DNA from 3 places in the Paenibacillus sp. GP183 genome. Region 1 is predicted to be linked to each of the others. Evidence: riboswitches for the same ligand, from Rfam matches in the RefSeq annotation. Region 1 holds a riboswitch; each other region holds the start of a gene.

Evidence for each region. A riboswitch is a leader RNA that binds a small molecule or an ion and turns the genes downstream of it on or off. The one in region 1 is predicted to bind cyclic di-GMP.
Region 2: another riboswitch for cyclic di-GMP. It lies ahead of BLV33_RS09145 (hypothetical protein); the one in region 1 lies ahead of BLV33_RS14370 (hypothetical protein).
Region 3: another riboswitch for cyclic di-GMP. It lies ahead of BLV33_RS28060 (DUF5317 domain-containing protein); the one in region 1 lies ahead of BLV33_RS14370 (hypothetical protein).

Annotation. Positions count from the first base shown of each region.
Region 1 covers NZ_FNSW01000001.1:2,919,715-2,929,845, forward strand. Annotated here, with positions in the region: gene BLV33_RS14315 (DUF4337 domain-containing protein) at 206-832, opposite strand; gene BLV33_RS14320 (undecaprenyl-diphosphate phosphatase) at 1,115-1,936, opposite strand; gene BLV33_RS14335 (DUF1003 domain-containing protein) at 3,243-3,755, opposite strand; gene BLV33_RS14340 (hypothetical protein) at 3,774-3,986, opposite strand; partial or broken gene BLV33_RS14350 (IS6 family transposase) at 4,537-5,247, opposite strand; gene BLV33_RS29680 (copper amine oxidase N-terminal domain-containing protein) at 5,426-6,430, opposite strand; gene BLV33_RS28830 (hypothetical protein) at 6,922-7,122, opposite strand; partial or broken gene BLV33_RS30085 (UDP-glucose 4-epimerase) at 8,171-8,284, opposite strand; gene BLV33_RS14370 (hypothetical protein) at 8,442-9,029, opposite strand; cyclic di-GMP riboswitch class I at 9,295-9,384, opposite strand; gene BLV33_RS14375 (VanZ family protein) at 9,794-10,131, shown strand, end outside.
Region 2 covers NZ_FNSW01000001.1:1,830,645-1,840,775, forward strand. Annotated here, with positions in the region: gene BLV33_RS09110 (CapA family protein) at 1-555, opposite strand, end outside; gene BLV33_RS09115 (metallophosphoesterase family protein) at 711-1,484, shown strand; gene BLV33_RS09120 (MFS transporter) at 1,526-2,740, shown strand; gene BLV33_RS09125 (O-methyltransferase) at 3,227-3,865, opposite strand; gene BLV33_RS09130 (THUMP domain-containing class I SAM-dependent RNA methyltransferase) at 4,001-5,140, shown strand; gene BLV33_RS09135 (SMU1112c/YaeR family gloxylase I-like metalloprotein) at 5,421-5,804, opposite strand; gene BLV33_RS09140 (exopolyphosphatase) at 5,932-6,849, opposite strand; gene BLV33_RS09145 (hypothetical protein) at 6,971-7,351, opposite strand; cyclic di-GMP riboswitch class I at 7,438-7,526, opposite strand; gene BLV33_RS09150 (hypothetical protein) at 7,692-8,144, opposite strand; gene BLV33_RS09155 (glycine-rich domain-containing protein) at 8,141-8,704, opposite strand; gene BLV33_RS09160 (TIGR01777 family oxidoreductase) at 8,912-9,820, shown strand; gene BLV33_RS09165 (YuzB family protein) at 9,869-10,090, opposite strand; gene BLV33_RS09170 (heme biosynthesis protein HemY) at 10,090-10,131, opposite strand, start outside.
Region 3 covers NZ_FNSW01000002.1:279,640-289,770, reverse strand. Annotated here, with positions in the region: gene BLV33_RS28070 (GGDEF domain-containing protein) at 1-100, shown strand, start outside; gene BLV33_RS28065 (HD-GYP domain-containing protein) at 331-1,677, opposite strand; gene BLV33_RS28060 (DUF5317 domain-containing protein) at 1,655-2,215, opposite strand; cyclic di-GMP riboswitch class II at 2,390-2,472, opposite strand; cyclic di-GMP riboswitch class II at 2,474-2,558, opposite strand; gene BLV33_RS28055 (hypothetical protein) at 2,867-3,196, opposite strand; gene BLV33_RS28050 (tautomerase family protein) at 3,311-3,529, opposite strand; gene BLV33_RS28045 (hypothetical protein) at 3,725-4,168, opposite strand; gene BLV33_RS28040 (helix-turn-helix transcriptional regulator) at 4,165-4,377, opposite strand; gene BLV33_RS28035 (hypothetical protein) at 4,778-4,996, opposite strand; gene BLV33_RS28030 (GNAT family N-acetyltransferase) at 5,424-5,939, opposite strand; gene BLV33_RS28025 (response regulator transcription factor) at 6,117-7,016, shown strand; gene BLV33_RS28020 (ABC transporter ATP-binding protein) at 7,092-8,015, shown strand; gene BLV33_RS28015 (ABC transporter permease) at 8,008-8,805, shown strand; gene BLV33_RS28010 (sensor histidine kinase) at 8,835-9,710, shown strand; gene BLV33_RS28005 (epoxide hydrolase family protein) at 10,027-10,131, opposite strand, start outside.

The DNA of each region.
Region 1 (10,131 bases):
CCCTTTAATCTTTCCATGTTTACAGACAAAATAAAAAAGCCCCATTAACTGGGACTAACTAAACGTAGCTTTAACGCTCTATATAGAGTTGCCTTCTTAACACCACACTTATCATATCTTCTATATCGGCTATAGAATGTGTTCCTTTGCGTCATATAACTTGATTACACGATTGAAGCCATGCAATTTATAGTTCATAACAAATTTAATGCAAATACGTTGAAATGAAATATAGCAACCCTATTACTGAAGTGCCGATGCTTGCGTACCACAATATCTTTTTTCGTAACAAACTTGAAACCGAAGCAAGTACGATAGAAATTTGCAGGAATGTTAGTGCTATACCTGTACTATGATGCTTATGAACAAGTGCTGACGTTTCCTTTATTTTTTCTTCCCTCAATTTTTCAAGTTCATTTGCCTTTTGCTCAATATCTTTTTTCTCAGTATCGTAGCGCTTGGAATTAGCATCAAATTCATTTTGTATCTCCTTCGATTGTTGATTCCCAGTTGAAGAAAGAGATTTCGATTGGCTTTTGTAAATCTCACCTTTAATACTTTTGGCTTGATAATATGCCCATTGATCAGAGGCTTGTGATTGTAGCAATACTGCATTATCCATTTCTAATAATGTATCTGTTGTTATTTGACTTTCCTTTAAACCAACGTAAGCAGTAAGAACTGCATAAATGCTTATGGTTACTGCGATAATGCTGTTAAATCTATTGCGGTCTTTTTCCTCAATATTATGTTTTCTTTCATGTTCTTCTAACTCTTTAATTTCTTCTTCCACTTTTTCCAATGGATTTTCTATTCCAAAATTCTCTCCCATTCAATCACCTCTTATCAGTATTAGGGCAAATGCTATTGTTTAACTTCTCACCACACTTCAATCACTTTCAATCCATTCTCTATGGAATGCCATTTTTTCTTATAGAAAAAAGAATGGTATTGAAAAGCTAAAAGTGAATCACTTTTCTGCTTACAGTATCATACCAATGTTCTCCAAGATAGTATAGGAGCGAGTGAACACATAGTGAAAACCACAATAGATTGTTAGTAACATTGTGATTTATTCTCAGTAATTAATATATCAATTTAAATTAGTATTGATTTAAAACAAAGAAGCAATCAAAATAATCAATCCAATACCCCAGCAGTAATATGCAAAAGGACGCATTGCATTGATTTCATGTTTTTTGAACCATCTCATTAGTATCCATACACTAATAAATGCAAAAATGCCTGATAAAATACCACCCATCAAGGAGATCTGAAGCAATCCACTGATGTTGGAATGACGCAATTTAGGTAATTCGACTATGCTGGCCCCTAAAATAATCGGAGTTGCCAATAGCATAGAGAAACGTGCTGACGCTTCATGCTTAAGACCCATCCAGAATCCTGCTGTCATACTCGCCCCTGACCTCGAAAACCCAGGAATGAGTGCTAACGATTGGAAAAGTCCCACAATCAATGCTTGACTCATCTTTAATTCATGAATCTCTTTAGTACCCCGCTCTTTACGCTTTTCTCCAAAATAAAGAATGAATCCATTTACGATCAAGAAGATAGACGTTAAGGTAACATTACTGAAAATATGACGCAACGGTTTCTCAAGTACCAAGCCGATCAAAGCGGCTGGGATAGTCGCAATAACAATAAGTATCAGCGTTTTTCTTGCATGCATTTGTTTTTGTTGGAATATAGAACGGATAATCCCGATCCACTCTTTGCGAAAAAAAATGAGGAGTGCCACAGCAGTACCCAAGTGAAGCATCACCACGTATGGAAGAAAATGCTCCTTTAGAAACTGATCATCCAATTGCCAGTGAAATACAAATGGTGTAATAACTCCATGAGCAACGCTGCTGATAGGAAACAACTCTGTGATCCCTTGAATAATAGCAAAAATAATCGTTTGAAAAATACTCATTTCTCGATTCCTCTTTCGTTATTATAAATTTCACCTTAGACATTTCCTAAGAGTATTTCTATTGTAACAATTAGAATAACTGTTGAAAGTAAAGTTAATGTAAATGTCAACTGAATAATATAGCCTTCTAATATCACAATTGAACAACTTGATTTTATTGACTTTTTCAAACCTAAGAAGCTCATAAAATCCGTCTTTCATCACCACTGATACACGATTCACTTGTAATAATAGAAAAAGCTCTATTTCTAGGACTTAATTCGCTTAATCATACAGCCAAAATGGGCAGCACTGTTCATAGGGATTGGCGTGTCTTTTAGGTCGGTATACCTCCATTCAATTTTTTAAATGTTACATTAATGTTTTTGTAATAATCTTATCATAAAATAGGAGAAGAATGAAGATGAATAGCAGTTAGACTATTCGCTAAGTCGACAGTTAAAATTCAAGGAGTAACCTTATGCGCAATATTCAAACCTACAAAGTTGAAGAGTGCTTTCTAGAATCAAATTTAAGCGGATTCAGTTTTAAATATCAACATCAAAGCTAAGATTCCTACCGCTTCTAATACTAAAGAAAAAATCAAAATTCTTGATTTTGGGAAAGCATATTTCCAAATTGTTGACTCACAGATGTTAAAGCTTACTTATCCGACGCCGTTCAAGATAAAACCAAAAGTAAAAGTGAAATTGAACATTACATATACTTATTGGATGCTCTTAAAAGCGTTGAATATGGGGAAAGTAATATTAAAGATTAAAGGAAAAGTAGCTCTGCTTCAGAACATTGAAATTTTTAAAATTATAGGGGAAAAGGGTTATTTAATCCATTTTTTCGATTAATAATAGGATTACTAAAGAGTAATCGAAGAATGAATTATTTCGATTTCATGTCGTTAGGCAATGGGATTTGTTGTTCGATCAATTTTTATGTAAATGCGAATATTCTAATTTTCAGGGAAATAGTGAATATATCTCGCTTACTTTCCACTTAGAATCATAACCTCATTAAAGCTCTCCGTTCTGCTTGGGGTTTACACTTATCACAAACTCCAACGACCATGCCATGCTCATCTGAATAAAAAGAAAGCCGCTTGACCTTTTTTCGGCAAAATGAACACAAATGCTTGTTTACTTTAGATGTCTTACCATAAAGCGACAATTGAATGATTTTTTTTGCTTCGACTTTATCCCTAATCTTTATTATTATTTTATAGGTCAAGAAAATTACTGCAGCAATTAGAATTACAACTAATATCAACCATTGCATGGCTAGTGTACAACCTTCCCAATATAAAATAATATCTTTATTTACCTTGTAAAAGCTTTTTAATTTCCGCCAATTCCCCCTTAACTTCATTTCTAAACTCAGCAAAGTTATCTTCCAACCGATGCAAATGTCCTTGCATATCATCAATTTCCTGCTCAGCTTTATAATTGATCGCAAAGTCAATAATAGCTTCTTTCTTATCTCTTACCGACTGTCTGTTTTGACTCATCATAATAATAGGTGCTTGGAAACCTGCAAGAAATGATAGCACTAAGTTTAATAAGATAAATGGTGACTCATCAAAATGGAATACTTTGGTGAAAGATAGGGAGTTTAAAACAATCCAAAGTATTAAGACAATAAAAAAGATGTTAATAAACTTCCAACTTCCACCAAATTCAGCAATTTTGTCTGCGAATTTATCAGACCATTTTGTTGACTTCATGTATTCTTCATTTAAATGTGCATGGATGTGGCTCTCGAATTCATCCACTAATTGGTTAACACGAGCACTATAATCCTTTAAATCCTCAGTTGTTTCAATTTCCATTTTGTCACCTTTTCCATTTTATTTATTATTGTTTTCTGTTGAATTGTTTAAATATTTTCTCATTAAATGTATTTTTGGTAACGTTAGTGTTGCTATGACTACAAGCGAACCAATAACTATACCCATTACAGGATGGTTTCCTAAATTAAATTCGCTTGCAGCTATAAAAGATTGCAGCATTAGGACTAATGCAAAAAAAATAATAATTGATCTAAATATCGTTTTTTTCATTGTGTGATTTCCTTATCATTTAATCTAATTTTATCAATCATCAATTATAATCCTCACTATCTTATGTTTTTTATAAAAGATTCATTTTGATAATTCATTAAGATGAGTTCCCAAATAAAATGTTAATGGCGAAAAATGCACCTCTATCTTATCGATTAACACACAATAAGGGAGGTGCATCATTACTATATTCAATATTTTTTAATACGGATACCTTTAAATCTCATTCGAATAAAAATTACTCCAGAAATTGCCAATAGAAAGACGATACAAAAATCTAATAAAGAGAATTGACCGTCATTTATCCATAATAGAACAGCAACCAACAAAATCAAAATATTAACCGAAATATATTCCATAAGAATTATCATAGATTTAATCCCTGCCTTCGAAGTCCAAAATTAAATAGTGATTAAGGGTATTTATAAATTCATTATATTCTAAACGCTGATTTATGTCTTTACTACTTCTTTAATTTTTATCAGTATATCAAATGGTTCTGTTGCAAGAATTAAAAAAGTCCAGACGATCTGTTAGGTCAAACTATTTTTTATGTGATCAAACCGAACAACTGATGGATGAGTTGAACGACAAAAAGGGGCGACGAATGATTACATTCGACTTGCCCCTTTTTGATCATATGTATCGTTTCAATTCCTGTTATTGTTTGCTTTGCAGTTCGAAATGATTTAAACCCAAGCATCGGGTTCGTTCGTTTCTTAATGAATCGATGGTCCTGTTCTATGATGTTATTGAGATACTTTGTCTGTCTGATCTGCGTTTCCTGAGGTAGTTTATCATTCTTCTTCAGATTCTCGATTGCAACCGGGTAGGCTGGGTTCTTATCTACGGTAATCACTCTTGGAATTTGAACATGATCCAAGGCTAGAGCTTTCCGAAAAAACCGTTGTACGGCTTTCCTATCCCGCTTCTCACTTAACATAAAATCAATGGTTTTACCTTTTGAATCCACAGCACGATAAAGATAAGTCCATTGACCTTTTACTTTGATATAGGTTTCGTCACAAAGCCATGAGTCATTCAAATGTTTAAGAAGGGGTCGAACTCTGTTTGCTATTTCAGGGGCTTATTGATGTACCCATCTCATGATCGTTGTATGAGAAATCGAAATGCCACGTTCAGACATCATTTCTACCAAATCCCGATAACTTAAACGATATTGAAGATACCATCTTACCGTTAGTAAAATAATTTCCGCATTAAAATGTTTCCATTTGAATAAATTTGACGCTGAATTCATCTATATGTTTCCTTTACATCCACATGGTTTTTATCTATGTTACCACACGATTTCATTTTTGCACCAGAACCAAAAAAGCATCCCATCATCGGATGCTAGAAGAAAGTTGCAATAACTTACTTACACTGTCGCCATTTACATCTTCGTTAGTACCCGGGATTTTGAGAAATCGAACAGATCAAGGACGGGGTCTCAAAAGCTCGGCAATTGCGTCATCCTTTGCTTTTGCATAGGCATCTTTATAAGATTGAATGATATCTGTGCTATATCCATTTGTAGTTAATTGACTAGTAACATCTGAAATGATGTTTTGAAAACTTGCATCACACGCGCTGAGCTTGGCTTTACCCTGAACGATTAAATCTGCATTTTTCGTTCTTAGATATTGACTAGCCAGCGCATTGAGGTCACTCCTGCAACTGCTCTCCAAAGCACGAAGCCGGCTTTCAGCCGATGCTGTGATCGATTCATTTGTCAGTTTGACACTTGATCCACCGCCAGCAACTCCGCCGCCACCGCCACCTACACTCCCCCCAGGAGCAGCTCCACCGACGCCTCCACCTGCAGGGGCACCCTCTGTTTTGGGATCCTTGGTTTCTTTCGGAAGGGGCTTCACTTCCTCCTTCACTACAGCGGCTACGGTATAAGTCTCAGGGTTCCAATCAATCTTCTTGCCAACTGATTCTGATAAGAATCGGATAGGCACGTAAAGACTGCCGTCAATGATGAAGCCTGGCTGTTGATCAGTTGGTTGTTTGGCTTGGCCATCGAATACATACGCGACCTTCTCCCTGTATACATTCAAGGATGTTGGCTTTAAGTTGGATTTATCTACATTACCAATGGCTTGGCTTTTAACTTCTGTGTTCAACTTATATTCACTAATGCTAATCAATTCGGAACTGCTTGGCTCTTCGATGGTAACGGTATATGTATCACTATTCCATTGAACCGACTTACCTAAGGAGTAAGAAACGAATCGTAAAGGAACATAGCTGCTGCCTTCATATATAAAGCTGCGCTGCCCCTCAGGAGGAGCATATTCCTTCCCGTCGAACGTAAAATGCACCGGCACAAAGTAGACATCCACTGAAGTAGGACTTTGCGCAGCCACTGCTGTCGAAGCCATACTCATAAGCATTGTTAACAATAAGATCAAAATCACTTTCATCTTACTTTTCATTCATTTCACCTTTGCCCTTTTGTAAGAGATTCAACATTATTTTTCTTTCAAACTTTCCTTGTAGTGCATACCTTCGATTAAACCATATTTAGCAGCTATTTAAATCAATTGATTATATTCATTCTCGGTAAGCTTCCCAAGAATGACTTTTTTGGCAGCTTTTTTTCATCTATCGACATGCCCTTACTAGCCATCTGTATAAACAATTGCATATCCGAAGCACTTAGTTTATTCAAAAGTACTGAGGTAACGGCAACCTTCTCTCTCAGTGTAATGGAGTCTTCTACTACCTTTGCTATATCCTTAATAACCTCTGCTTGATAGGTGAAGCTCTGCCCTTTTGGTATTGGAGAAGGAGAGGCGAGAGATGAGCTAGGGGATGGAGCAACTGTGCTGCCAGATGGAGCAGGTGATAAATTTGGAGTGGAGCTTAAAGTCTGTTTATTTACTTCATTTATCACGCCCAGCTGCGAATCATTTTTTTCACTTCCTTATTGATTCAAATTGCCAATTATTCTATCTGATTGGGTTGTTTCTTTAGGTGTTGGAAGTGAAGATTCAATTGAAGAAGATTCTATAACTTTAAGCGAGTAAGTTACCGCCATATTCATTCCTACAAAACTCAATATCACTAAAAAAACGACAGAAACACCTGACCAGATCAACCATTTTTTCCATTTCATTTTTCTCAATTGTATTCACCATCTTATGTCGCATTTTGGACGCTACTTTCCATAGAATACCACAATTCGACAGATTAAAGCTACTGTTTGTTAATCTAGGATTGATTGAGATTGGACGAATGAGTTTAAAACGCCTGTTTGTTCTCAGTGTTCAATTTCCGCTTCCAAAAAAAACTCCACGCATCAACTGCGTGAAGTTTTTTTACAATGCAAATTATTATTTTATTTACCTTTTTTACTTGAATCTTTTCCTTTATGACCCATCTTCATTTTCTTTTGGCTCTATTACACTAACCGTACTTACTGTAGTAGATTTGTTACCTGCAATATCGGTAATTGTATATGTTATTGTGTAAATATATAATAGCATATCAAGCAGGGTATTTATACCTATATATGTCGATTAACACCGATTCTTAACAATAAATATTGTAAAAAGAACATCCTAAAGTCATTCGTCTCATTTTGGATGCCTACTTCGACACCACAATTTCGTTCGAAGCTAGTAAATTCGAGCCCACACTCAGTAATTTAAAAGCACAGACGATTCCAAGATGTTATAACGTCTTTTTTTCTAACAGTATTAAGAAATGGTGATCCGAAATGGGGAGTACTATGATGTTTTTCTTTTCATTTAAGATGTTAAATCAGAATTTCCTGATTACTTCTTATTCGCCAAGAAAAAACATCCAATCAAACCAACAACTAATAGTGTGGTGTATTTGATTGCCCATAACTCCGCGTGTGCCCTTGCCAATATTCTGTTACGATTATTCGGCAAGGAATCAAATCCCATAAGCAACGCAAGGCTATACAGGGCATCGTATGTTATTTTGATAAGAATGAACAGAAGCACAAAATAAAAAATGATTCGAAGCATGCGCAATGCCATCACCACCTAAAAAGTCTGTTGTCTAAATATATGCGCATATTTCCCCGAAATTTACGGACCATTTAAATAGAAATAGCCCCGATCGGCTCGGGGCGAGGTCTGATTATTTGAAACGAACTTCTTTTGCAAAAGATAAAGGCACCTGTTGGGAAATTTCGGTGATGTATTATGATAATAACTAAGTGGAATCAGCACTAATTCACCGACTGCTTTGTACCTGGCAAAATGGATAACATCATCAATCTTGTTATCTAAAAAAATAGTTTCTAGACTGTTCTTCATTGCTTTTAGAGCTTATGATTTCAAAAAATAAATAATGCTTTTTTGGAGTTGATCTTGCTTCAGGTCATCCAGAGTTTACTGGTTGGTCTTTTTCATATTTTTTTGTAATAATAATCCACTCTCCAAGACGATGAAGAATATTAAACTTTTATAACTAATGATTGGCCGCCGCTAGTAATGCTTTGAGCTCTATAGGAGTAAATCTTGATAAAACTTCCGCTTTGATTTGCTGTTTCTGTTCTGGAGTCAAATTATTACGGTCCTTATACAGTGAACTATAGTGAGTAATTTCTTGAGCAGAAAACTTTTTTAACGCATATTGAACAGCTTCGGAACGATTTTTTATCACCGGTGTAGTGGTGTTAGGCAAGGGTGCAGTAATAGGTGCAGTTGCAACTTCCGATTTTTGTTTATTTTGTACGGATGACGTTCCTTCTGCAGATGTATCACTACTGTTAGGCGATGCTTCTTTCTCTTGCTTGGGATCAGCACTCCCCGTTTGCTGTTGAAGGTTCTTCGTAAGATTTTGAACGTCTGTAGGAACAGTTAAAGATGGATCTTGCAAAATTTTCGCTGCAGTTTCAGAGTTCGCTGCGGCTTCAATTTCTTTCTGAACTTCTGGAGATACAATCAATTCTGATAACTTCGAATAAATTTTATCGTTAACTATATTTTTTACATACCATAATCCGACACCTAACAGAAATACAATACTTATAGTAACTACAATCTTCTTTGTCATTTAGAAAAAAATCCTCCTACGAACTTTTCATCCATACAATGATTCGACAAAATTACATCTGTAATTATACCATTTGCTAAATCCAAGAAGCTAATAAAAATTAAAAAAGCATCCGCTTGGATGCTCTTTTATCACATTCAGACTTGACTTTCGATGGCTAAATCAGCTTTCTTTGATACCACAGCCACACTTATGAAAAGCAATGAAACCAACGACCCTGTAAAACAACCTAAAATAAACCACCACATAAACATTCCTCCTCATATTCGGCAACTGGCTAGCTTTTCGGCTTAAACCGATTAGGCCCCTTTAGTTTTGCGCGGATCACTTTTCAGTGATTTTGCTAGTATCGTATGATTCGACGATATACTCTAATATATACCAATTTTAATTAAAGATATAGAGGCTTTGGCATTAATTTTAGAAAAAAATTTTATAAAGTACGTATATCAATAAAAACCAAAGAGGAATGGAAAGGCCAATACCCCACAAGCAACCTTTTTGAAAGCCCAAATCTCTCGATTTCCCCAGATTGACCATCCCCACTCCTTTGAAAACACTACGATCGAAAATGAATTATTTATATGATATTCCCAAAGTTTTTAAATAGACCCGATACAATATTCTGAATAATTTTATTTAAAGCGCTTTTATGATATGATAAATAAAATTTTGAAAATTTAGTGGATTTCAATCTTTAACTGAATCCGCTTGTTGGTTCAATTATATCAATAAATAATGGAGTAGGGTTAAGGAGATCATCTATGAAATTACTGACCCTGCTCTGGTGCATGGTTATTTTCATATGCACGTGTACACTGGACCAAAGTGCGCTGATTCACCATCTAGAGATATATTTCCGATTGGATCCACATCCCCATTTTGTTGAACTTCTTAGAATGGATGATATGTATCTCTTTTCATCCAACTGGTACCTCTATAAAGCCGGTCATTTTACGTTGTTCGCAATTTTATGCGCACTGGCTCTTGGCAGTTTTGAAAACCGTAAAAACGCGCTGATTTTTGCGATCTTAGTTGCTTTTGCAACTGAGATTTTGCAGCTTTTCTTTTCCCGAGACGGAAGGTTATATGATGTAGTTAT
Region 2 (10,131 bases), 1.1 Mb from region 1:
AGCGAGCGGTGAGCCGCGATAAACATAATCTTTTTTCTGAACTTCTCCTCTAACCGTTATGGGAGTTTCCAAATTGGCAACCGTGTAATCCGCTTTCTGGAGATAATCTTTAACAAAGGTATAAGGATAATCATAGCCATTTTTTTTCATTTGAACTTCTACTGTGCTTGAAAAAATCACATCTCCGACAAAACTCAGCTTAACTTGCTGTCCGGTTAAAGGAGTTTGCGGCGCTTCAGTCAGTGCTGGAGCTGATGGAACAGTTGAAGCTGTTGGGATGGGCTGAGATGGCACGGGCGTTGGCTGCTGATCCGGTTTAGGAGTAGCCTCAGGCTTGGTTGTCACTGCAGCGCTTGATGTTGGAGCTGCTGATACTGCCAAAGGAGTCTTCCCTTGATTCATAGTTGCTTGATTGGATTGAGAAAAAAGATAAATTGCACCCAAGACCAGGATCAAGCAAACAGCGGCGATTGCAGCTATCCAGGCGACAAGACGTTTGACAGGCCACTTACTTTCTTTATGGTTTTTACGATGACGATCTGATCTCGATAACATGGTTAAACCCTTTCTGGTAAAGTTAATCAATGCGGAAGCGTCAACACTAACAAATTATAGCAGAATGGAGCTGTAAAAGTAACTTATTCTCAGAATCTATGGGATATGATATAAATGGTAATGAGCCTCACTGGACTGGAAAGGCAGGATGAATAATGGAAAGGATCGCATTGATTTCAGATATCCACGGCAATATGCCGGCACTGGAAGCCGTTCTGCTTGATATAAAGCAAAGAGGGATTGATCGGATCGTTTGTCTGGGGGATCTTGTAGGCAAGGGGCCGGAACCGGCTGAAACGATAGATCGAATTCGGGAAACCTGTGAAGTAGTGGTGCAGGGGAATTGGGATTTGGGCATTACCTATAAACAGGATAACGACAATGGGTTATGGCAGCAATCCAGAATTGGTCCGGAGCGGCTTGCCTATCTGGCGCAGCTTCCCTTCGCTTACGAATTTATGCTCAGCGGCAAACTATTTCGATTTTTTCATGCTTCCGCCAATAGCGTATTCCACCGTGTCAAACGCAAAGCCAGCAAGGAAGAAAGGCTTGCCATGTTCAGCAACACTGACCTTACCAATCAGACTTGCGGTCAAAAGCGGCCTGATCTTATTGGTTATGCAGACATACATGTGCCTTATTTACTCACACTTAAAACAGCTTCGGACAACCCTACCGAGCTTCATCAAGGCAGCGGTTTAACCTTGTTTAACGTAGGGAGCGTCGGGTCACCCTATGATGGAAATCCTCACTCCTGCTATTGTATTGTCGAAGGCAGCTTTAACAGCTTACATCCCTCCAGCTATTCGATCCAAATTGTTCGTACTCCTTATGATATAGAGCATTCGATCCAATTGGCTCGGGCTGCCAAGCTTCCTGACTTCGATCGCTATATGTTGGAAATCAGCACCGGTTTGGTTCACAAATAAACTCTCCATACTGCAAGGATAACTTGAAATGAGGGGTACATATGGTCCGGTGGAAAGTCAATTTAATGGTTTTGTGGTTGGGGCAGTTTTTAGTTCTGGGCGGAATGACCATGATTATGCCGTTCATGCCCTTGTATTTGCAAGAGCTTGGGATGAAAAATCCGCATGAAATAGCCACTTGGGCAGGCATTATTTTCGCAGGCAACTTCGTCACTTCGTTTCTATTTCAACCGTTTTGGGGCGGGCTTGCTGATCGTTACGGACGTAGAGTCATGTTGCTGCGTTCCGGGTTCGGTATGGCAGTAGTCATATCGCTGATGGGGTTTGCCGGCAATGCCTGGCAGCTGCTCCTGCTGAGAATGCTAAACGGCACGATATCCGGTTTTATTCCTGCTGCTGTTGCTCTCGTTTCAACAAATACGCCGAAGGAAAAACTCGGCTTCGCCATGGGTACCCTGCAGTCAGGAGCGGTTGCCGGAACCATTCTCGGTCCATTTATCGGAGGGCTGTTGGCGGAATGGATCGGGTATCGATATATTTTTTATATCACCGGTTCGCTGCTGTTTATCGCTTCCGTCCTTACCTTGCTGCTCGTTAAAGAGAAATTTAATATCAAAGAAGCCATCGCCAAGCCTAAAGTTTCCATCCTCTCCGGATTTGGCCAATTGAAGCATATTCCTCAGCTGCCTTCTTTATATGCGGTCACGTTTATGCTTCAATTCGCTTTTTTGAGTTCGATGCCATTGATGCCGCTTTTTGTAGGGCAGCTCCATGGATATGGACCAGGGCTTGCTCTTTTTGCCGGGTTGGTAGGGTCGATCACCGGATTTTCCAATATGATCTCATCACCCCTCCTGGGCCGTCTTTCGGATCGGATAGGGCCTGAATGGATTTTGGGTGGATGCCTTGTCGGGGCATCCTTAATGTTCATTCCTCAAGCTTTAGTACATAATGTTTGGCAGCTGTTCGCTGCAAGATTCGGACTCGGCATATTCATGGGAGGCCTATTGCCTACCGTGAACGCGCTTATAGGCAAATATGCGCCAATGGGCATGGAAAGCCGCGCCTACAGCTTTAATACAAGCGCCTTGAGCTTGGGAAATATGACCGGTCCCGTGGTAGGCGGTGCCATATCCGGGCTGCTGACCATTCAGCAAATTTTCATTATTTCATCGGTGCTGCTGATGGTAAATGCCTTTTGGTCCTATAAAACATTGCTGCTTCCTATGCGAAGATTACCAAAAGCTGTCGATTAGGCGAAGCCTAGTTAGTGCGGCGAAGCTGGCTGGTTGGGTGAAGCTGGTTAGGTTGTGGTGAAGTGGTAGTGTGGAGTAGCTGGTTAGAAGTGAAGCCGGGTGGTGAGGCGAACAGTGTATTTCCTACACTAAAAAATGGATACAATCTTCAATAATCTTAATAATAGTGTATAAAGTGCAGTCTAATCTAAGAAGATCAGTGAATCGACAAACTAATTCTTAAAAACAGTGTACGCTTTATACTGATTTGGTCAAGGTATGGGGACACTCACAAATTACAATGTATGAAATGCACTGTTATTGATCGATATCCCCAAAATAGATTTCTGTGAACAAAAACCAGCCCACACACAATGTTTCTCAGTGAAGGACTGGTTTGATTTTACCAAGGACTACTAGAATCCAATCAAAAAACCTGACTATAAAAACGATGAATCCTCCCCGGGAGTCCTCGAGAAGCTTCGGGAAACCTCGATAATCGTGTTCTCACCCGCGAATACGAGCAATCGCCAGCCCGTCATATGCAGGTAATACTGTGCTTTCCAATCGGGGGTCTTCGGCAATTTTGCGGTTGAATTCACGCATTGCCTCAACAGATGCCTTTTTCACGGCCGGATCAAGTACATCTCCATGCATAAGCGTATTGTCTCCGGCAATGACGGCTCCCGGATTAGCGAGCTTTATCGCCCATTCCAAATAATTCGGATAGTTGACCTTATCCGCGTCGATAAAAAAGAAATCGAAGGTCTTTCCTTCCGCCATCAACACCTCGAATTGATCAAGGGCTTCGCCAATCCGATACTCCACCTGCTCTCCGAAACCAGCCTCAGAGATATGTAACCGGGCTGCATCAGCGAACTCCTGCTTGAGCTCTAAGGAGACAAGCTTCCCGCTAGCCTCCAACCCTCTAGCCAAACAAATACCGCTGTAACCGCCCAGCGCTCCGATTTCCAGCACGTTCTTGGCGCGTATCATTTTAACCAGCAGGGTTAACAATCTGCCATATCCCGATGCAATCGATATTTCTGGCATGTTCCGGCTTCTTATTCCTTCTTTTACCCTCTCCAGGACAGGGTCTTGCTCATATAAAGCTTCAACGTAGCTCTCTGCAGATATCGGTTCCATCGAACATCCTCCTCAAGTAGGGTCCTCCTCGATTGTAAGTCCAACCCTTTTATCCTATACTTGATAATTGTATGGTTTTTCCTGGTTGAGATCAACTTTTTTCAAATGAAGATTAGAGATAGGACGGTATAGATAATGTCACAGTTAGATCTGATCGCAACCGTTCCCATGGGGCTCGAGGCGGTGGTTGCCCGCGAAATTCGCGACTTGGGTTATCCCGATGTAACGGTTGAAAATGGCCGTGTTCTCTTCAAGGGAGACGCCTTAGCGATTTGCCGCGCCAATCTTTGGCTCCGCACTGCTGACCGCATTCTGGTCAAAATGGGGCAATTCGAAGCACATACCTTTGACGAATTGTTCGAGGGCACCAAAGCCCTGGATTGGCCGGATTGGATTCCGGAGGACGCCGAATTCCCCGTCGAGGGACGCTCGCACAAATCTCAGCTTTCCAGTGTGCCTGCCTGCCAGGGCATCGTAAAGAAAGCGATCGTGGAGAAAATGAAGCTGCGCTACGGCACCGAATGGTTCGCCGAAACCGGCGCACGCTACGTCATCGAGGTCGCGCTGCTGAATGATGTGGCGACGCTGACCCTCGACACCACCGGTCCAAGCCTGCATAAGCGCGGCTACCGCAAGCTGGTGACGGAGGCGCCGCTCAAGGAGACGATGGCTGCAGCGATGGTGCTGCTCAGCCGCTGGCGGGCGGATCGCCCGCTCTACGACCCGTTTTGCGGGTCGGGCACGATCCCGATCGAGGCTGCGATGATCGGGTGGAACATCGCGCCGGGCCTCCGGCGCAGCTTTCCCAGCGAGGCGTGGGACACGGTCCCGCCGGAGCTGTGGGAGCAGGCCCGCGAAGAGGCCTACGACGCTGTGCAGGACGATGTCCCGCTGGACATCGTCGGCTGCGACATCGATGGCGCTGCCATCGATGTGGCACTGGCCGCCGCCAAGGCGGCTGGGCTTTCGGGACAGCTCCACTTTCGAGTGGAGCCTGTAGCCAAAGCCCAGCCGCTCGGCGACTATGGCTGCCTGATCACCAACCCTCCCTATGGGGAGAGGCTGGGTGATCAGGGGGAGGCCGAGCGGGCACTGCGCCAGCTCGGGAAGGTCACGGGGCTGCTGCCCACGTGGAGCACGTTCGTGCTCAGCCCGGATCGGCAGCTCGAGCAATGGATGGGGCGCCGCGCCGATAAAAAGCGCAAGCTGTTCAATGGGCGCATCGAATGCAGCTTGGCGCAATTTTTGGGGCCGCTGCCTCCAAGAAAGCCCTAGATCGATAGCTCCTTGGAAGGATGAAAAACATCTTTCCAAGGCGCAGTCTTTTTTTTCTGAGCTCTGGAAAGAATGAAAAACATTCTTCCCAGACAGAGTCTTGCCCATCATTGACTCTCTGCAACCTCTGTAGCGATGAAAAACATCTTTACAGGATCAATTCTATCCTTTTTCTCTTAGGCAAGGATGTTTTTCAATGTTTTTCATCCTTCCGGGATAAACGTGCAGGTGCAACCGAGCCGGCTTATATTATTACCATCCCCATCCCCTTGCATGTGGCTTATACTTCTACCAATTCAAGCGGCAGCCCGTCCGGATCTGCAAAAAAGGTAAACTTTCCTCTGGTAATCGGATCAATACGCACGGGTTCCACGCTGATACCTTTTGCCTCCAAATCATGTACGGCTTCCTCCATATTGGATACACAGAAGGCCAGATGCCTGAGTCCCTGTGCTTCGGGTTGGTTGACCCGCGATGGCGGATTAGGAAAAGAGAACAGTTCAATCTGTTCCCGTTCTCCCACCAGCAAATCCAATTTGAATGAATCTCTTTCGCTTCGATAGGTTTCATTCAGTATTTTCAGACCCAATAATTCTACATAGAAGTGTTTGGAACGTTGATAGTTTGAACATATAATTGCTGCATGATGGAAACCATTAAGCATCAATACACTTCCTCCCTTTTCGCTGCTCTTTCTCTATATAGTCTAACAAAAAAGCCACACCCGGAACATAACGTCAGCGGATGCGGCTCCAAACTATGCTTATTTGCTTTGCAATCTTTATTTCACTCTAACCGTCACTTCTCATTGAAGCAACGAGTGTGCTGAGCACTGTGTCCGCTTTATCGTAGTCTACCTGGCAGGTACCGGCAGCATGATGCCCGCCTCCGCCGTTTTGCAGCATCAAAGCGCCAATGTTGGTCTTCGAGGTGCGGTTAATGATGCTGTGTCCGCAAGCGAACACGCAGTTTTGTTTATTGCGTCCATCGACTATCCAGATCGAAATATTTTGGTCTGGATATAAGGCATAGACCATGAAGCGGTTGCCTGGATAAATATTTTCTACCCCTCTCAGATCCGTTACAATAACATTACCTTCAGTGCGCGTGTAGGTGCGCAGCATTTTCTGGTATAAGGCATCAAGTTCTATGTAACGATCCACACGCTCCTTGACATCGGGAAGCGCCATAATTTCAGCTACATTCTTGGAAGCCACGTGATCGACCAAGCTTTCCATAAGCTGATAGTTGCTAACCCTATAATCGCGATAACGCCCTAAACCAGTACGTGCATCCATGAGGAACGAAAGCAAATCCCAACCTTGAGGCTCTAATATGTCTTCCTTGCTGAACTGTGCGGAATCCGCTTTGTCTACACCTTCCATAATATCATCGAGCTCGCTGCCGAATTTATCGCGTCCCCCGTAATAATCATACACCACTCGAGCAGCGCTTGGAGCGATACGATTCTCGCCCTTGAAGGTCACGTTTGCATCCATCCGCTGCCGCTCGCTGGAATGGTGATCAAACCATAAGCCGCAGCCCGGTACATAAGGAACGTTGGCCAAGATATCATTTTCACCAACCTCGATCTCACCGTCCTGCATATCCTTCGGATGCACAAACTTCATCTCATCAATCATATTCATTTTTTTGAAAAGCATCGCACATACCAATCCGTCAAAATCCGACCTTGTAATCAATCTCATCGCCATTAACCCTCCTGATAGTCCATTAGCACTATTTTTCTATCATTATACCTTGATCTTTCAGGAAGTGACAACGATTTGATATAAAATTCAACAAACAAAAAAAAGAACAGCTGCCAACCTAGTTGGCTTGAGCTGTTCTTGATTTAAAGGTTAAACATTGATAAAGCTTCAACAAAAATGCTTCTACTTGAGACCACCCAAAGCTTTTGTTCTTCTCGCTTGGCACTGATGCGTTTGTGCCCATGCTGTGTAAATCAAATAGATTGGAAAGTGGTGCAAATTTCACCGAAAGCTTGACTTCGCCCTTCCAGTAAAAGATCAACATGCTGCTGTTTCTTCCGTGAAACATTTCCACATCCCAGCAAGCTTCCTTGAGGGAGTACTCTTCCGTATCGATGAGCAATTTAGGCCCTTCCGAGCTGGGGATTAAACTGGCCACTCGGTTTCCGTTGATCGATGTAAGCACTTCTTCCTCATTTTGTTTCCATTCAACTTCCAACTGTTATTTCCTCCTGTCCCAAAAAATAAATAAAACCCCATCCGTGATTCCGTCGGGAGGGGTGTCCTGTATATATAACCCTATCCTTCGGCAGCTGGCAAGCACGTTCCAGATGGAGAACGGAGCCCCTTTAGCTTTGCGTCGCTGGCTTTCGCCAGTTTTGCCATTATCGAGATTTAACGAAAAATGTCGTATCCTGCTGTTATTACTTAAAATATAAGCGATTTATATAAAAGGAAACATAATCCAATCGCACTATTTTTCATGCAAGAATATAGGTAATAAGAACTATCTTTACAAAAAATGCCTTTCTATCTGGATTTTCCCCTTGAGAAATGACTTAACTGCTGCTTCCACACCCGCTGCTGCCGCCGCCGCAGCTAGAACCCGATGAACAGCTGGACCCGCCTCCGGAATCGCCGCCTCCGCCCTGATCCGATGAAACGGAGCTCCCGCAGCCTGAGGCAGAGCACCCGCTTCCGCCGCTGTTTGCTCGCATCTGACTGTCGTCAATCGGAAGAACGTCATTCATGTTGTTCTGATAATTCGAATTATCCACCATGGAGAAAAACATCATTGCTCCCGCCAAATAGGTCAAATCCATGGTTCCATTGTTCCTTGACCAATTTGTTTGCGCATAGCTCGAGCTTCCCGCAGCATGCCTTGCTTCATCTATGGCTTGATTGATTAGAATCTGGTTCGTCTCTTTTACCTCTACATATCGATTGGCGGTTTCCGTATCAAACCAGAGACTTGAAATTTCCTGTTCATTCCCCTGCTGAAGCACATTCAATCTCTCTGCTTCCAGCGGATAGCGGAAGAATCCATTCCAAATCGCCTGACTGTAAGGAGTGAATATAAACAAATGCGCATAGACCCAGTCGAACCACGCACGTCACCCGGCATTTGTTTGGGGTCGCGTTCAGGAGCATGATGTATTTGGCTGCCCATAAAGGCTTCGCCGAAATTTTGATACTCCCTGGTGAACATCAGCATTTCGTGCCAAATATCATCGACCTCTTCACTGAACATCGGAGTACTTTTCAAAATCAAGTTCATCAAGAAATATCTTTTGAGCTCAAAAAGCTTACAATGAAATTCATCTTCCGACATATTCCCATGCTTCGTCATTACCCTATATTCCAGTCTTTCAACAAAATCCGCAGTAAAAGCGGCTTCGAGTCGTTTGACAGCTTCCGTCAGTGGAATTGAATCAAGTAAACCCAATCCCTGGGGCAATTGACTTGCATCATAACGGACACGTTTGGTTGTCCCTTGATTGCTTCGCGAACTGTAACTCACAAAGAAGATGACGATGATGAAGACGATGGCGCCAATAAAAAATGCTGGCATGTATAACCTCCCGGAAATTTGGCTTTCCTTGCTATGTATTTCCATTATAAGGGATACCGGAGTATCCTCCAATAGGATGGCATATATTTCTTCATACAACTATAATGAAAGAAAGGAGATGCTTACGATGCAAGTATTGCTAAAGCAAAACTCTTAGGATGCTTACGACGCAAGTTTTGCTAAAGCAAAACTCTAAGGGGGAAGCTTATGAAAATTGCGATTACAGGCGGAACAGGCTTTGTCGGCAGCCACTTGATTCCTTTTTTCCTGAAAAACGGACATGAAGTTCTGATTATTTCCCGGTCTTCTTCTCCTTCGCTTCAAAAAGGGATTTCTCACGTGACCTGGAATCAATTGCTGGCAGATCCTGCTGCCCATTCAGGCATCGATGCTATCATTAACTTGGCTGGTGAATCGATAAATCAGCGATGGACGGATGCGGCCAAGCATCGAATTCTGGATTCGCGTTTGAAATCAGCAAGCTATATTGAGAAATTTATCAACGAGCTTGATGATAAGCCAAAGGTGGTTATCAACGCCTCCGGCATGTCCATATACGGTACATCCTTGGAGGATACCTACGATGAACGAAGCCCTCATCGCATTGTTGATTTCTTGTCCGGTGTAGTCGAAAAATGGGAGCAAGCAGCCGACCAAATCAAGGATGCTCGTGTGGTAAAAATCCGTATTGGCCTGGTCATCGGCAAAGATGGCGGCGCGTTCCCCAAAATGCTGCTTCCTTACAAGCTGGGCATCGGCGGTAAAATCGGCAGCGGCCATCAATGGATTTCATGGATTCATATCGATGATATGGTTCGATTGATTGATACTTGTATCCAAACCGAGCAAATTAGCGGCCCAGTTAATGCGACAGCACCGAATCCGGTGACGAATGAGGCATTCGGCAGAGCGATTGCTGCAGCTTGGCATCGCCCTCATTGGTTGCCATTGCCTGCTTTCATGCTCAAGCTGATGTTCGGCGAGTTATCTACCCTTCTGCTTGATGGTCAAAAGGTACTTTCACATGTTCTGCTGAAGCATGGCTTCGAGTTCAAATATCCTACCATAGATCAAGCTTTGCGTGACTTGGCGTCTAATCCACTCAATAAGGAATAGCCTCTGCGCAAGAATACGCAGAGGCTGTTCCTTATTAGTCAAAATCATTTATTTGACGTATTTTTGCGCCTTTTCCAAAGCTTCATCTTCGGTGGGAGCCGTGATATAACGTCCGTTGATAAAAATAAAAGCAAATCGCGAGCAGGGTCCGCAATAGGATTTGCATCCGACCTTGACTTCGGCATCCGGTGCAATGCGACCAAGCTTGGTCAAGGTTGACTTGACTTTCATATGCTTGCATTTGTCGCATATACGAATATCGTTAGCCATTAATGGTCCCCGGTGTTCCCCTTGGCCGGATTCGTAATCAT
Region 3 (10,131 bases), on a different contig from region 1:
CTCTGAACAAATTACGGACCTTTCTGAGCTGTCTTTAAAAGCCGCTAGAGTTAAAAAACAAGCAAAGCAAATAAATGGTAGCAATTATGTCAACATCTAAGTATCGTTTTTAATAATAGTGATTGCTACATTGACAGGCAAAGTATGCATCAGATTTTAACGAAATTAGAACTGTTGATCGCGTGCCCAATTCTAGGATAAATAAACCAAAGGCGGTAGTTCCCGAGCTAGACATCGACATTTTTTTGATTTACCCAATTTATCAAAAAAGCGGCCCGGGAATGCACAACCCTGCCGCCTTTCTTTCATGTTTTTAAATCCCCCATCTTTTTAATTTTCATTTTCCGGGATGGGTGCACTTACTGCTGCTTCCAATTGTGCTTGATTCATTTTAAATTGCTCAACCACTTCATCCCAAGGTGTCTTCTCAATTAATTTAATAAACACGGCCGTCAGCTCCGTATCAAATTGACTGCCAGCTCCCTCATTAATGCGTCTCAACGTTTCCTCCAGTGAAAGTCCTTTTCGATATGGGCGATCTGATATCATAGCGTCAAAAGCGTCTGTTATAGTTAGTATTTTTGCAATCAACGGTATCTCGTTCTCCTTTAAACCATCTGGATAGCCATTTCCATCGATTCTCTCATGATGAGAACGAATAGCCGGTAACAATTCCGAAAAAATGTTTGCGTCTTTTAAAATCTGGTAACCAATAACCGGATGCAATTTAATTTTTTCATATTCTTCCGCACTCAATGTTCCTTCTTTTCTTAAAATATCATCCTCAATGCCAATCTTCCCAATATCATGAAGAATCCCGCCGAAATAGACATTATCGATCTCCATCTTTGTTAATTTTAGCTCGGTTGCAATTCGTTTACCCCAATAGGCTACCCGCCAGGAATGTCCACTTGTGTATGGATCTCTTGCATCAATTACTGAAGCCATAGCGGTAATAAGAGACATATTTAATTGTTTCTCTTGTTCAACCTTATACTCCAATTTTAACAAGGAAGCATGATATTGTTTGAAAACTCGACTAATTAGAGCAAAGACAAACAACATTGGGATTAACCCGTATAGTGCAAGAGATTCATAAAGCCTGACACTGATTAGACCTAATGCTAATACCAAGAAATAAATCATAGGGCCGGTTTTCATCATGTTGACGAAAATACTTTTAAATGACTTGTTGTAGATCACACTCAGCACTGTTGCACACATGGTTATATTCGATATCCAATATATTCCAATAAGGAGCAAATCAGAAAACTCAGATCGGATTGGGACAGTCTTCAAGTAAGCAGCCACAACAGCGACAATAGTAATAAACACAAATTTTTGCCCAGCATTATTTAAGGCAGTCGCAAGTTTGCTAGAATATAAGAATGCAATAAGTATGACTTCAATTAATGATGACCATATAGCTACAGGCTGGCCATATAATAAAATTGCTGAAAAATTAACTGCCGATGTCAGTGTCAAAACAAAATTTTTTGAAAAAATTGAAATAAATGACGCTACAATACTCAACAATGAATAAACGACCAAAATGGGCCATAATGATCTTTGTTCATAATAGGGAATACAAGTTGCGACAATAATAACTGCCAGGCAAGGGAATGTCATTAGTACGACTTTTCTCAAAAGTTCCTTAAGATTGTTTGTCAGTAACATTCAATTTCCCCTCGTGTAGTCCTTTTAGTGATATGGGTTTATTCATCATCCGCTGAATTAGCAAAAAGACGCCAAACGCAACAAAAATATCTCCAATACTTATAACCCTCGGAACCGGGTACGGTACATAGATGATATCCGATAGAAACGACAAACGGGTAGTATTATCTATAATCGCATGCTTCCAGTCATCTCCATTTAAAAGAGCAGTCACATCAAAAGGAGTTTTCTTCGCTTGCTCGAGATCAATCGGCATCCTGCCAAGATTAACCCAAATCGTGATTGCATTTAACATCCAGCCAATCATGATTACGCGTACATCTTCCCACATCCTATTTTTGTACAAAAAGACGATAGCCGATAAATAAGCAACCGACACAATCACTTTGCCTATCCCGTGAGGTAAAAAGATGGAACACACCTGCAGAATGACGCTGATCAGCAAAAATACTAATTTATGAAATTTAGGGATTTCCTTTATTCTGCCTCCGCGTAAAAACGCGACGACAAAAGACAAAATAATGATATCGAGCAGCATCTCTTTCCCCCTTAAAATTTGAAGGAACACTACTAATAAAAACTTAGTAGTGTTCCTTCCGTCGAGGCTACTTACACAACATTAAAATCTGCTGCAGTTGCTACTACGATAGCAACCACGATAAGAAATGCAATAAAAAGCGATTTCAATTTCATTTCCTTGCCCTCCTTTGAGTAGGAGGGAGGGTGGTTTCGCTACTTGCTCCGCGTAAGCCAAGCGACCAATTAAGGCTTACACTTCATCGCTCCTCCCTATAAATAGAGAGGAAGTCGGGTTCGCTACTTGCTCCGTGTAAACCAAGCGACCAAATTACGGTTTACAGTTCATCGCTTCTTCCCTGATTGCAAAAAATCAGAAAAGTCGGGTTCGCCACTAGCTCCATGTAGATAAGGCGACCAGTTACCTCTACATTTCACAGCTCTTTTCTAAGAAAAGATTACCATTTAGCAACGAAATTGGTCAAGTTAAATTTATGAAAAAATTGGTTATCATTCGGAAAAATCACAGAACAATTACTCCAATGGAAATAGTCTTGAGTAGAGTATTTACCTAGACGAAAGTTTGAATCTATACTCCAAATTCCTGCCCGTTACTTCAATGAGGCTGCCGGGTATATAACCTTGGCAACCTCATCATGAATTATAGAATCATCTAACTGTTATTGTCCTCATATCCCCATCTTTCCAGAAGCCAGCTATATTCTAATATTTCCTCCTTAGTTAGTCGGCCCAATTTCATTTTTGCAAGGAGAACGAGTTCTTGGCGACCTGTGTACTCAAAGTCCTTGTAGATCTCCTGGTTCTTTTTATGGAATAGGTGGATACGCTCAGTAAGTTCGAAATATGGCAATTCCCCTTGTTTCCATTCTATGAAAGATTGATATAATGGCTCCAAGGCTTGTTCAGTTACCAATTTATGATACTCATCAAGAAGTTCACGTTCTTGCTGTTTTTTGAGTTTCGAATTATACTTGCTCTCCATATTGTCAACCTCTTTATTCTGTTTTTACCTCTCGTTTTCCGTAGTTGAGCCGGCGGTTCAATCTGTAATTCTAAGGTGTCTTTTAAGTTCCATAAAAGGAGTAATAAGAAATAATTATTCTGTTCCTTTTTTGCCAAACCCATCACCGAATTTAAGTGAATGAAGTTGTCCATTAGAAGCCCAATTTTCTCTATCGTATTCATCAAAAATGACCGTAACCCATTCCTCTTTCACATTTAAAGTTTTAACTGCTTCATTGGTAATCGCTTCAACGAATTGTTGTTTTTGCTCGATAGTTCTACCCTTAGCCATCTTTACTGTGATAACAGGCAATTTAAGCCACTCCTTATAATTCTATTCTTCTTATAAAGTACGATAGTAAATTATATATCCCTTTAATTATCAAGTCCCTTATTCAATAATCCTGCCCGATAGTTGTGCAAGCTGTCGATGATGCCTGCAGCCTGTTCGCCATGGTGCTATCGTTCTCCGTTAGCGGAATGACCAGGCAGCCGTAAGTTGCTTTTCTTAAAACTTCCGATTGTAATATTGTTTGGTGAAAATCCTTGTGAGAAGGATCACAATCAGCGCTGCAAACAGCGTGATCGAAATCGTAACGTTAAAGAAGCCGAATACGATCGCCGTCAAAGAGATGGAAAACAACGTCACGTACAAACTCAAAGAATTCGCCTTTTGCATGACAAGCTTCTTCCGTTCGTCATGCTCTTCGATGTATAGCGTCTTTAGTAACGATTCGTTTCGCAGCGCGGTCCGCAACTTTTTCCCTACCAATAAAATCATGATCTGCATGCCGATAAAAATCCCGAATTGCAGTCCGTGCACGAGATCGCCCGCGTCGCTTTCGACCTCATACCTGTTTAGAGCCGTCAAAATGACGATCAGAGAAAACACGCCGTTTACACCGTTTAGCCATCTTAATCTCCGCGTTACGACCGTTCGAAACTCCGTCATGACCCATCAACCTCCACATCACTGAAATCAAACACATCTTCAATCGTTAAGTGAAAATATTTCGCGATTTTATAAGCCAGCACGAGCGAGGCAACATACTTCTCGTTCTCGAGCGACGTTATCGTCTGACGCGTCACGCCGACCGCGAGTGCAAGCTCCTCTTGACTGATCTTGTGCTTTTTACGCAACTCTTGAATCCTCGTCTTCATGGCTTGATCCGCGATCCTCTCGCCTACATGTTTAGTTTGCTTTGCATTTATAGTATAGTATACTTTGCATTTAATGTAAAGCTGACTTTGCAAAAATCGTCTGTACAAGACATTGTGAAGAAAGAAAAAGGAGCTGCCGCGGCAGCTCCTCAATTCTCATACTGGAGCATCATTTTTTATTTGAAGCATGTTAAGCTTACTTCCCTCGTATCATACATTGTTTGAAATTTGGGTTATCTTATTCCATTTAGTTAGATTTTTGTGCTTACGTTTTCGTGCAAACCTGCCAGTTAGCTTAATCAAAGGGATTTTGTCCAGTCAAAAAAACCATGGATCTAATCCGTGGGTAATCTACTCTCATTATAATGCGTCAGTCTACGACAAGCTTCAAAACGTAACTTCATTTATTGACACCAACGATGTACGAAATGAAGGCAACATATCCCAGCACGATGATTACAATATAGATCCAGGACAACCTTAGCCAATTTCCCTTGGTTTTTTTATCGTAATCTGGATTCCCCTCTTTGTTCTTTTTCGAATTGGCGACCATCAATGTGGATATCACCCCAATTAACATGATCGTCGCAAACACAATATAAAATCCATATAACCCCATGTTGCTCACCTCTCTAAACTCGTTTATTCCAAAATTATATCATGCACCATCCGGTTGAAAGGTCCTAAATATTTTAAACTCTGTGAACAAATTTATTTTGTGATAACTAGTGTGAAGTCATCCATAAATCATTTTGTCTGGTGCCTATACAGGTGAGAACGAAGAAGATCACACTGTCTTAAACGACTTCGATTTCGGACTGGAGCGAATTCTGGACGGCATTGAGTACTACTTAAACTCCAAATCGCCCAAGCAGGAGCAGTAAAAAGCCGCCTGTTTCTCCATTGCGGAATGCAGGCGGATAATAGGTACAAAAAGGAAGTTTGAAAAATAAGGTTGCCGATCGTTGTGACTCAGCAGCCTTTCAGCTTTATTATTCAGCTATCGTACTCGTTAAGCGGAATAAAATAGCATGAATATTTTGCTATTATACGAAGAATGTTTCCGGATACCTTAACTCACCTTGTAAGCTGTTTGTGTTTCCTTGGGTTAATTCATACACCATAAAGACTTCGTCAGATACATTAAATTGTTTTAGTTCGAATCCATATTTTCTCGCTGGTTTAAATCCGAACTTGGGATAATAAGTTGGATGTCCTATCAAAAATACAAAATCATAACCTAATTCTGTGCATCTTTTTAACCCCTCTTGAATTAATATACTACCTATTCCTTTCTTCTGATTACTTGGTAATACTGCAACAGGAGCAAGTACTATAACATCATGATTTTTTTCTCCGTCAATAACCTCAGCTTTACTAAATAAAGCATGACCAACTATGTGATTATTTTCTTCTGCTACAAGGGACAACTCTGGGATGAATTGTTTAGATAATCTAATTCTTTCAATCAATCTTGATTCATCTTCTCTGTTCTTAAAAGCCAGGTAATTTAACTGAAATACTTCATCATAATCACTAATTCTTTCTGTCCTAATTTCCATTGGATATTCACTCCATCCTTTACGTTAATCACTTAATGATTTTACCAGATAGAAAGCTCATCATTTTGGAAAGTTTCTGTATTATTAATACTCTCCTGCCCATTTGTTCAATGAAAAAAAACAGACCGTGGTGGCGGTCTGCCTCAATCAACTATCGTACCGAGGGAGTTTAGAGAAGTGCGAGTTCAAATGCATTTTCAAGTTTATTACGACTGCACTGACACTATCGGCGAAAAATCCCTCTCGGCTGTCACTATTACCGTTTTATCTCCAGTTGGGCGTTACACAATTTCACCCGAACTCTCGAAAAAATGTGATACAGAAAAACCTAAAAATCACCGATATAAAGATAACGGAACAACGGAAAAGGACTGGGTGGTTTTAGTGGAAACGATTCTAATTATTGAAGATCAAGAAGATATCAATCTAATGTTGGCAGAAGCATTGATCAATGCCGGTTATAACGTGAAAACATCCTATACCGGCACCGATGGAATAAAGGAAATCAAAGATAACTCCTATGATTTGATACTGCTTGATATTATGCTTCCCTACAAAAGCGGGGATGAAATACTTAAAGAGACACGAGAGTTTTCTGATACCCCTGTAATAATCATCTCCGCAAAGGATATGGTTGGCACGAAGATTGATCTTTTGAAGCTGGGGGCGGACGATTATATCACCAAACCCTTTGATTTAGGGGAAGTTGTGGCACGTGTAGAATCCAATCTGCGGCGTGCGCATAAGCAAATACAAGAAAACAAAGTTTTTCGATATAAAGATTTGGCATTGGACGACAATACCAAGCGCGTTACTATAGACGAGACTGAGATTGATCTGACTGCAAAGGAATTTCTGATACTGGAGTTGCTGCTAAAGCATGGAGGTAAGGTTTTTACAAAATCAAACCTTTATGAATCGGTTTGGAAAGATGAATACCTCGGTGATGATAATGCAGTTAAGACTCATATCAGCAATCTGCGCAACAAGCTCAAGAAAGCAAATCCGAATGAAGAATATATCGAAACGGTATGGGGCTTGGGTTATCGCCTATACAAAGAATTATCTGTTTCCTGACTATTTCTTTGCTACCCTTAACCTTTTCTAAACCAATGGAAATTACACTAAAGTCAGAAAGGGCAGGTGAGCAAAATGAAACAATATGTGGTGAAAACAAACAGCCTTACGAAAAGCTACCGAGGCTCTTTTGCGCTGCGTGATGTGTCGATTACGTTGGAATCCGGTAAAATATACGGTTTAATCGGGCAGAACGGCGCAGGAAAAACAACGCTGATGCGCATTCTGGCCGGGCTTTCATTTCCCACGGAGGGCAGCATCGAGCTTTTCGGTCATCGCGGCGAGCGTGCTTTGCAGGGTGAGAGGAAACGGCTGGGCTGCATCATCGAGAATCCCGGATTTGTTCCCCATATGAGTGCGAAAGAAAATCTCAAGCTTCACAGAATTATGCGTGGTGTCCCAAACAAAGATATTGAGGAAGAACTGTTGGAACTGGTCGGACTTGCCGACACAGGAATTAAGAAAGCAAAAAACTTTTCGCTTGGCATGAAGCAGCGTTTAGGTATTGCGCTCGCTCTGCTTGGCAACCCTGAATTGCTGATTTTGGACGAGCCAATCAATGGACTCGACCCGTTGGGCGTCGTAGAAATTCGTCAACTGCTGAAGAAGCTGTGCGAACAACGGCAAATGACCATACTAATTTCAAGCCATAATTTGCCGGAGCTATATCAGACCGTAACGAATTATATCATCATCCATAAAGGCGAGATCAGGCAAACCCTCACCCTTGAGCAGCTTGAAGAAAATTGCAAGCATCACATCTATATCAGCTGCAACCAGCCGGAAAAATTAACGAGCGTATTGGAGATGCAGCTGGACACCTCCAATTTTAAGGTCATGCCGGATAAGACCGTTAAACTATATGATTATTTGGATGGAAAGGATTTAGTGGCAAAGGCTCTCTATGAAAATGGGATTGTCGTTACGAAATTTTCTATCGAGGGAGATACGCTTGAAAACTACTTTATTTCTGTAATAGGTGGTGATCAAGATGTTTAATTTGGTTCAGGCGGATTTATTTAAATTGCGCAAATCAAAAGCAATGATGATTCTATTGGGAATCACAACGATTAGTGCGGTAGCCATGGCAGTTATGGCATATCTGATCCCACAGGGTAAGGTTGAAGCCAGCATGACAGGAATCGGGTTCATGTTCTCTGATATAAACATCATCAGCATTCTCGGCGGTGTTACCGCAGCCCTATTAATTTGTGGTGATTTCGATAATAAAACAACCCATAATGCTATTGCAACCGGCAGTAGCCGAGGGGCTGTCATCATTAGCAAGGCAATCGTATTGGGCATTGCCCTGGCGTTCATCCTGCTCCCCTATGCCATCATAACCGGGATTGCCCTTAGCACAGGTTCCGAGTTCAGTATGGGCTCCGTAGCAGTGGGCTTCCTGCATGTACTAACATCAGTGGATGGTACAACCTTGTCTGCATCAGGCGTGCTGAAACTGTTGGCTGTCATGTTGACCTTGATGATTGTATATGTGGCACAATTGAGTATCTGTGTACCACTTGCCTTTATACTTAAAAAGCCCATTTTCGTAGTTGCTATTTATTATGGATTTTCAATTCTTAGTGCGCAATTAATAAAATTAAGCGAAAGTTCTGCGGTGTTTGATCGTATTTTCTCCTCTACGCCATATGGAGGGAACTACGCCTTTGTGACATTGAATACGGGAACGGGAGACATGGTCAAGGCAATCGCGGTTAGTTTGGGCTTTATTATTGTAATGCTTGCCGTCACATACAGAGCATTTAGAAAATCGGAAATTAAGTAGCTGAAAGGTTGGTGAAAGCGTTGATAATTGTGGCGGGCACTTTGGTCATTCTTATTATTTTGCTCGCCTTGTATATCGCCTTTTTACAGTGGCAATTGCGCAGCATCAACCGACAGTTGGACAAGCGGCTGACTGAACATACACATCAACCTGTCAGTTTGGAACTCGTGAGCAGGGAGCTTAATACTCTGGCTGCTAACATTAACAAATGCCTAAAGGCGGAGGAAATCCTTCGTCTTAAAGGCATTCGTGAGGAAAAGCGCTTTAAAGAGCTCATTGCAAATATTTCTCATGATTTACGAACACCGCTAACTGCTATAAAGGGCTATCAGCAGCTTATGGGAAATGGTCAGTTGAACGACGATCAACAAAAGAAACTGCACATTGCCCAAAAACATGCCGATGAATTGGGGCGGTTGATCGAAAAATTTTTTGAATATACCTATCTCCTAAACGCGGAACCAGAACTTCATATCGAACGAATAAACCTTACTAATCTTGTGGCAGAGTGTCTAGCAGCGTCAGTTCCCGCATTGGAAGACAACAATCTAGCTATCCAACTCGAGGAGACACCACCTATATTTGTCCATGCTGATAAAGAAATGGTCACGAGAATTATCCATAATCTAATTCGTAATTGCATTCAGCACTCCAATGGAGATATACAAGTAAGTTTATTGACTGCGGACAAAGCCGTCATATCTTTTAGAAATCCTGTGATAAATGCTTCCTCAATCGATGTGAAGCGTCTGTTCGACCGTTTCTATACTGGCGATCAAGCAAGAAGCCATAGTACAGGTTTAGGCTTGTCTATCGTTAGGATATTGGCGGGTCAGATGGGCGGCAACACAGGTGCATCCATACAAGGCGGGTTCCTTGAGATAAGAGTTGAACTTCCGCTGTGATTATATAAATCTCAGAGACCCTAACGAGAATAGTTTAGTGCTGTAAGAGACGTGAGACGTAATTTTTTCTGCCGATCCGCTTCCTTAAATCTATCGGGGAGACTAAGAGCCATTAGCCCTATTAATTCCTTTGCCTTTACTTGTGGTAGGGTTCACCGCGCTGTCTGTAACGGCAAGTTTTAAGGCCATCCTTTGTAGGATGGCCTTTTCTTTGAACCAAAATGTAAATAACGCTGAACTATCGTCTTCGTTAACTCAATAGCAAACGACCAAAGAACCGTGATCCTTTATTGAAGGCTTGATCCTGTTGAATCTCTTATCGACGTCCTCGGAAGGTGCGGCGCAAATCCTCAACCCACTTGTCCGGAATTTCCCAAGGGATGAAGTGTCCACCATGTTCGTGGGCTGTGATGTTGACATG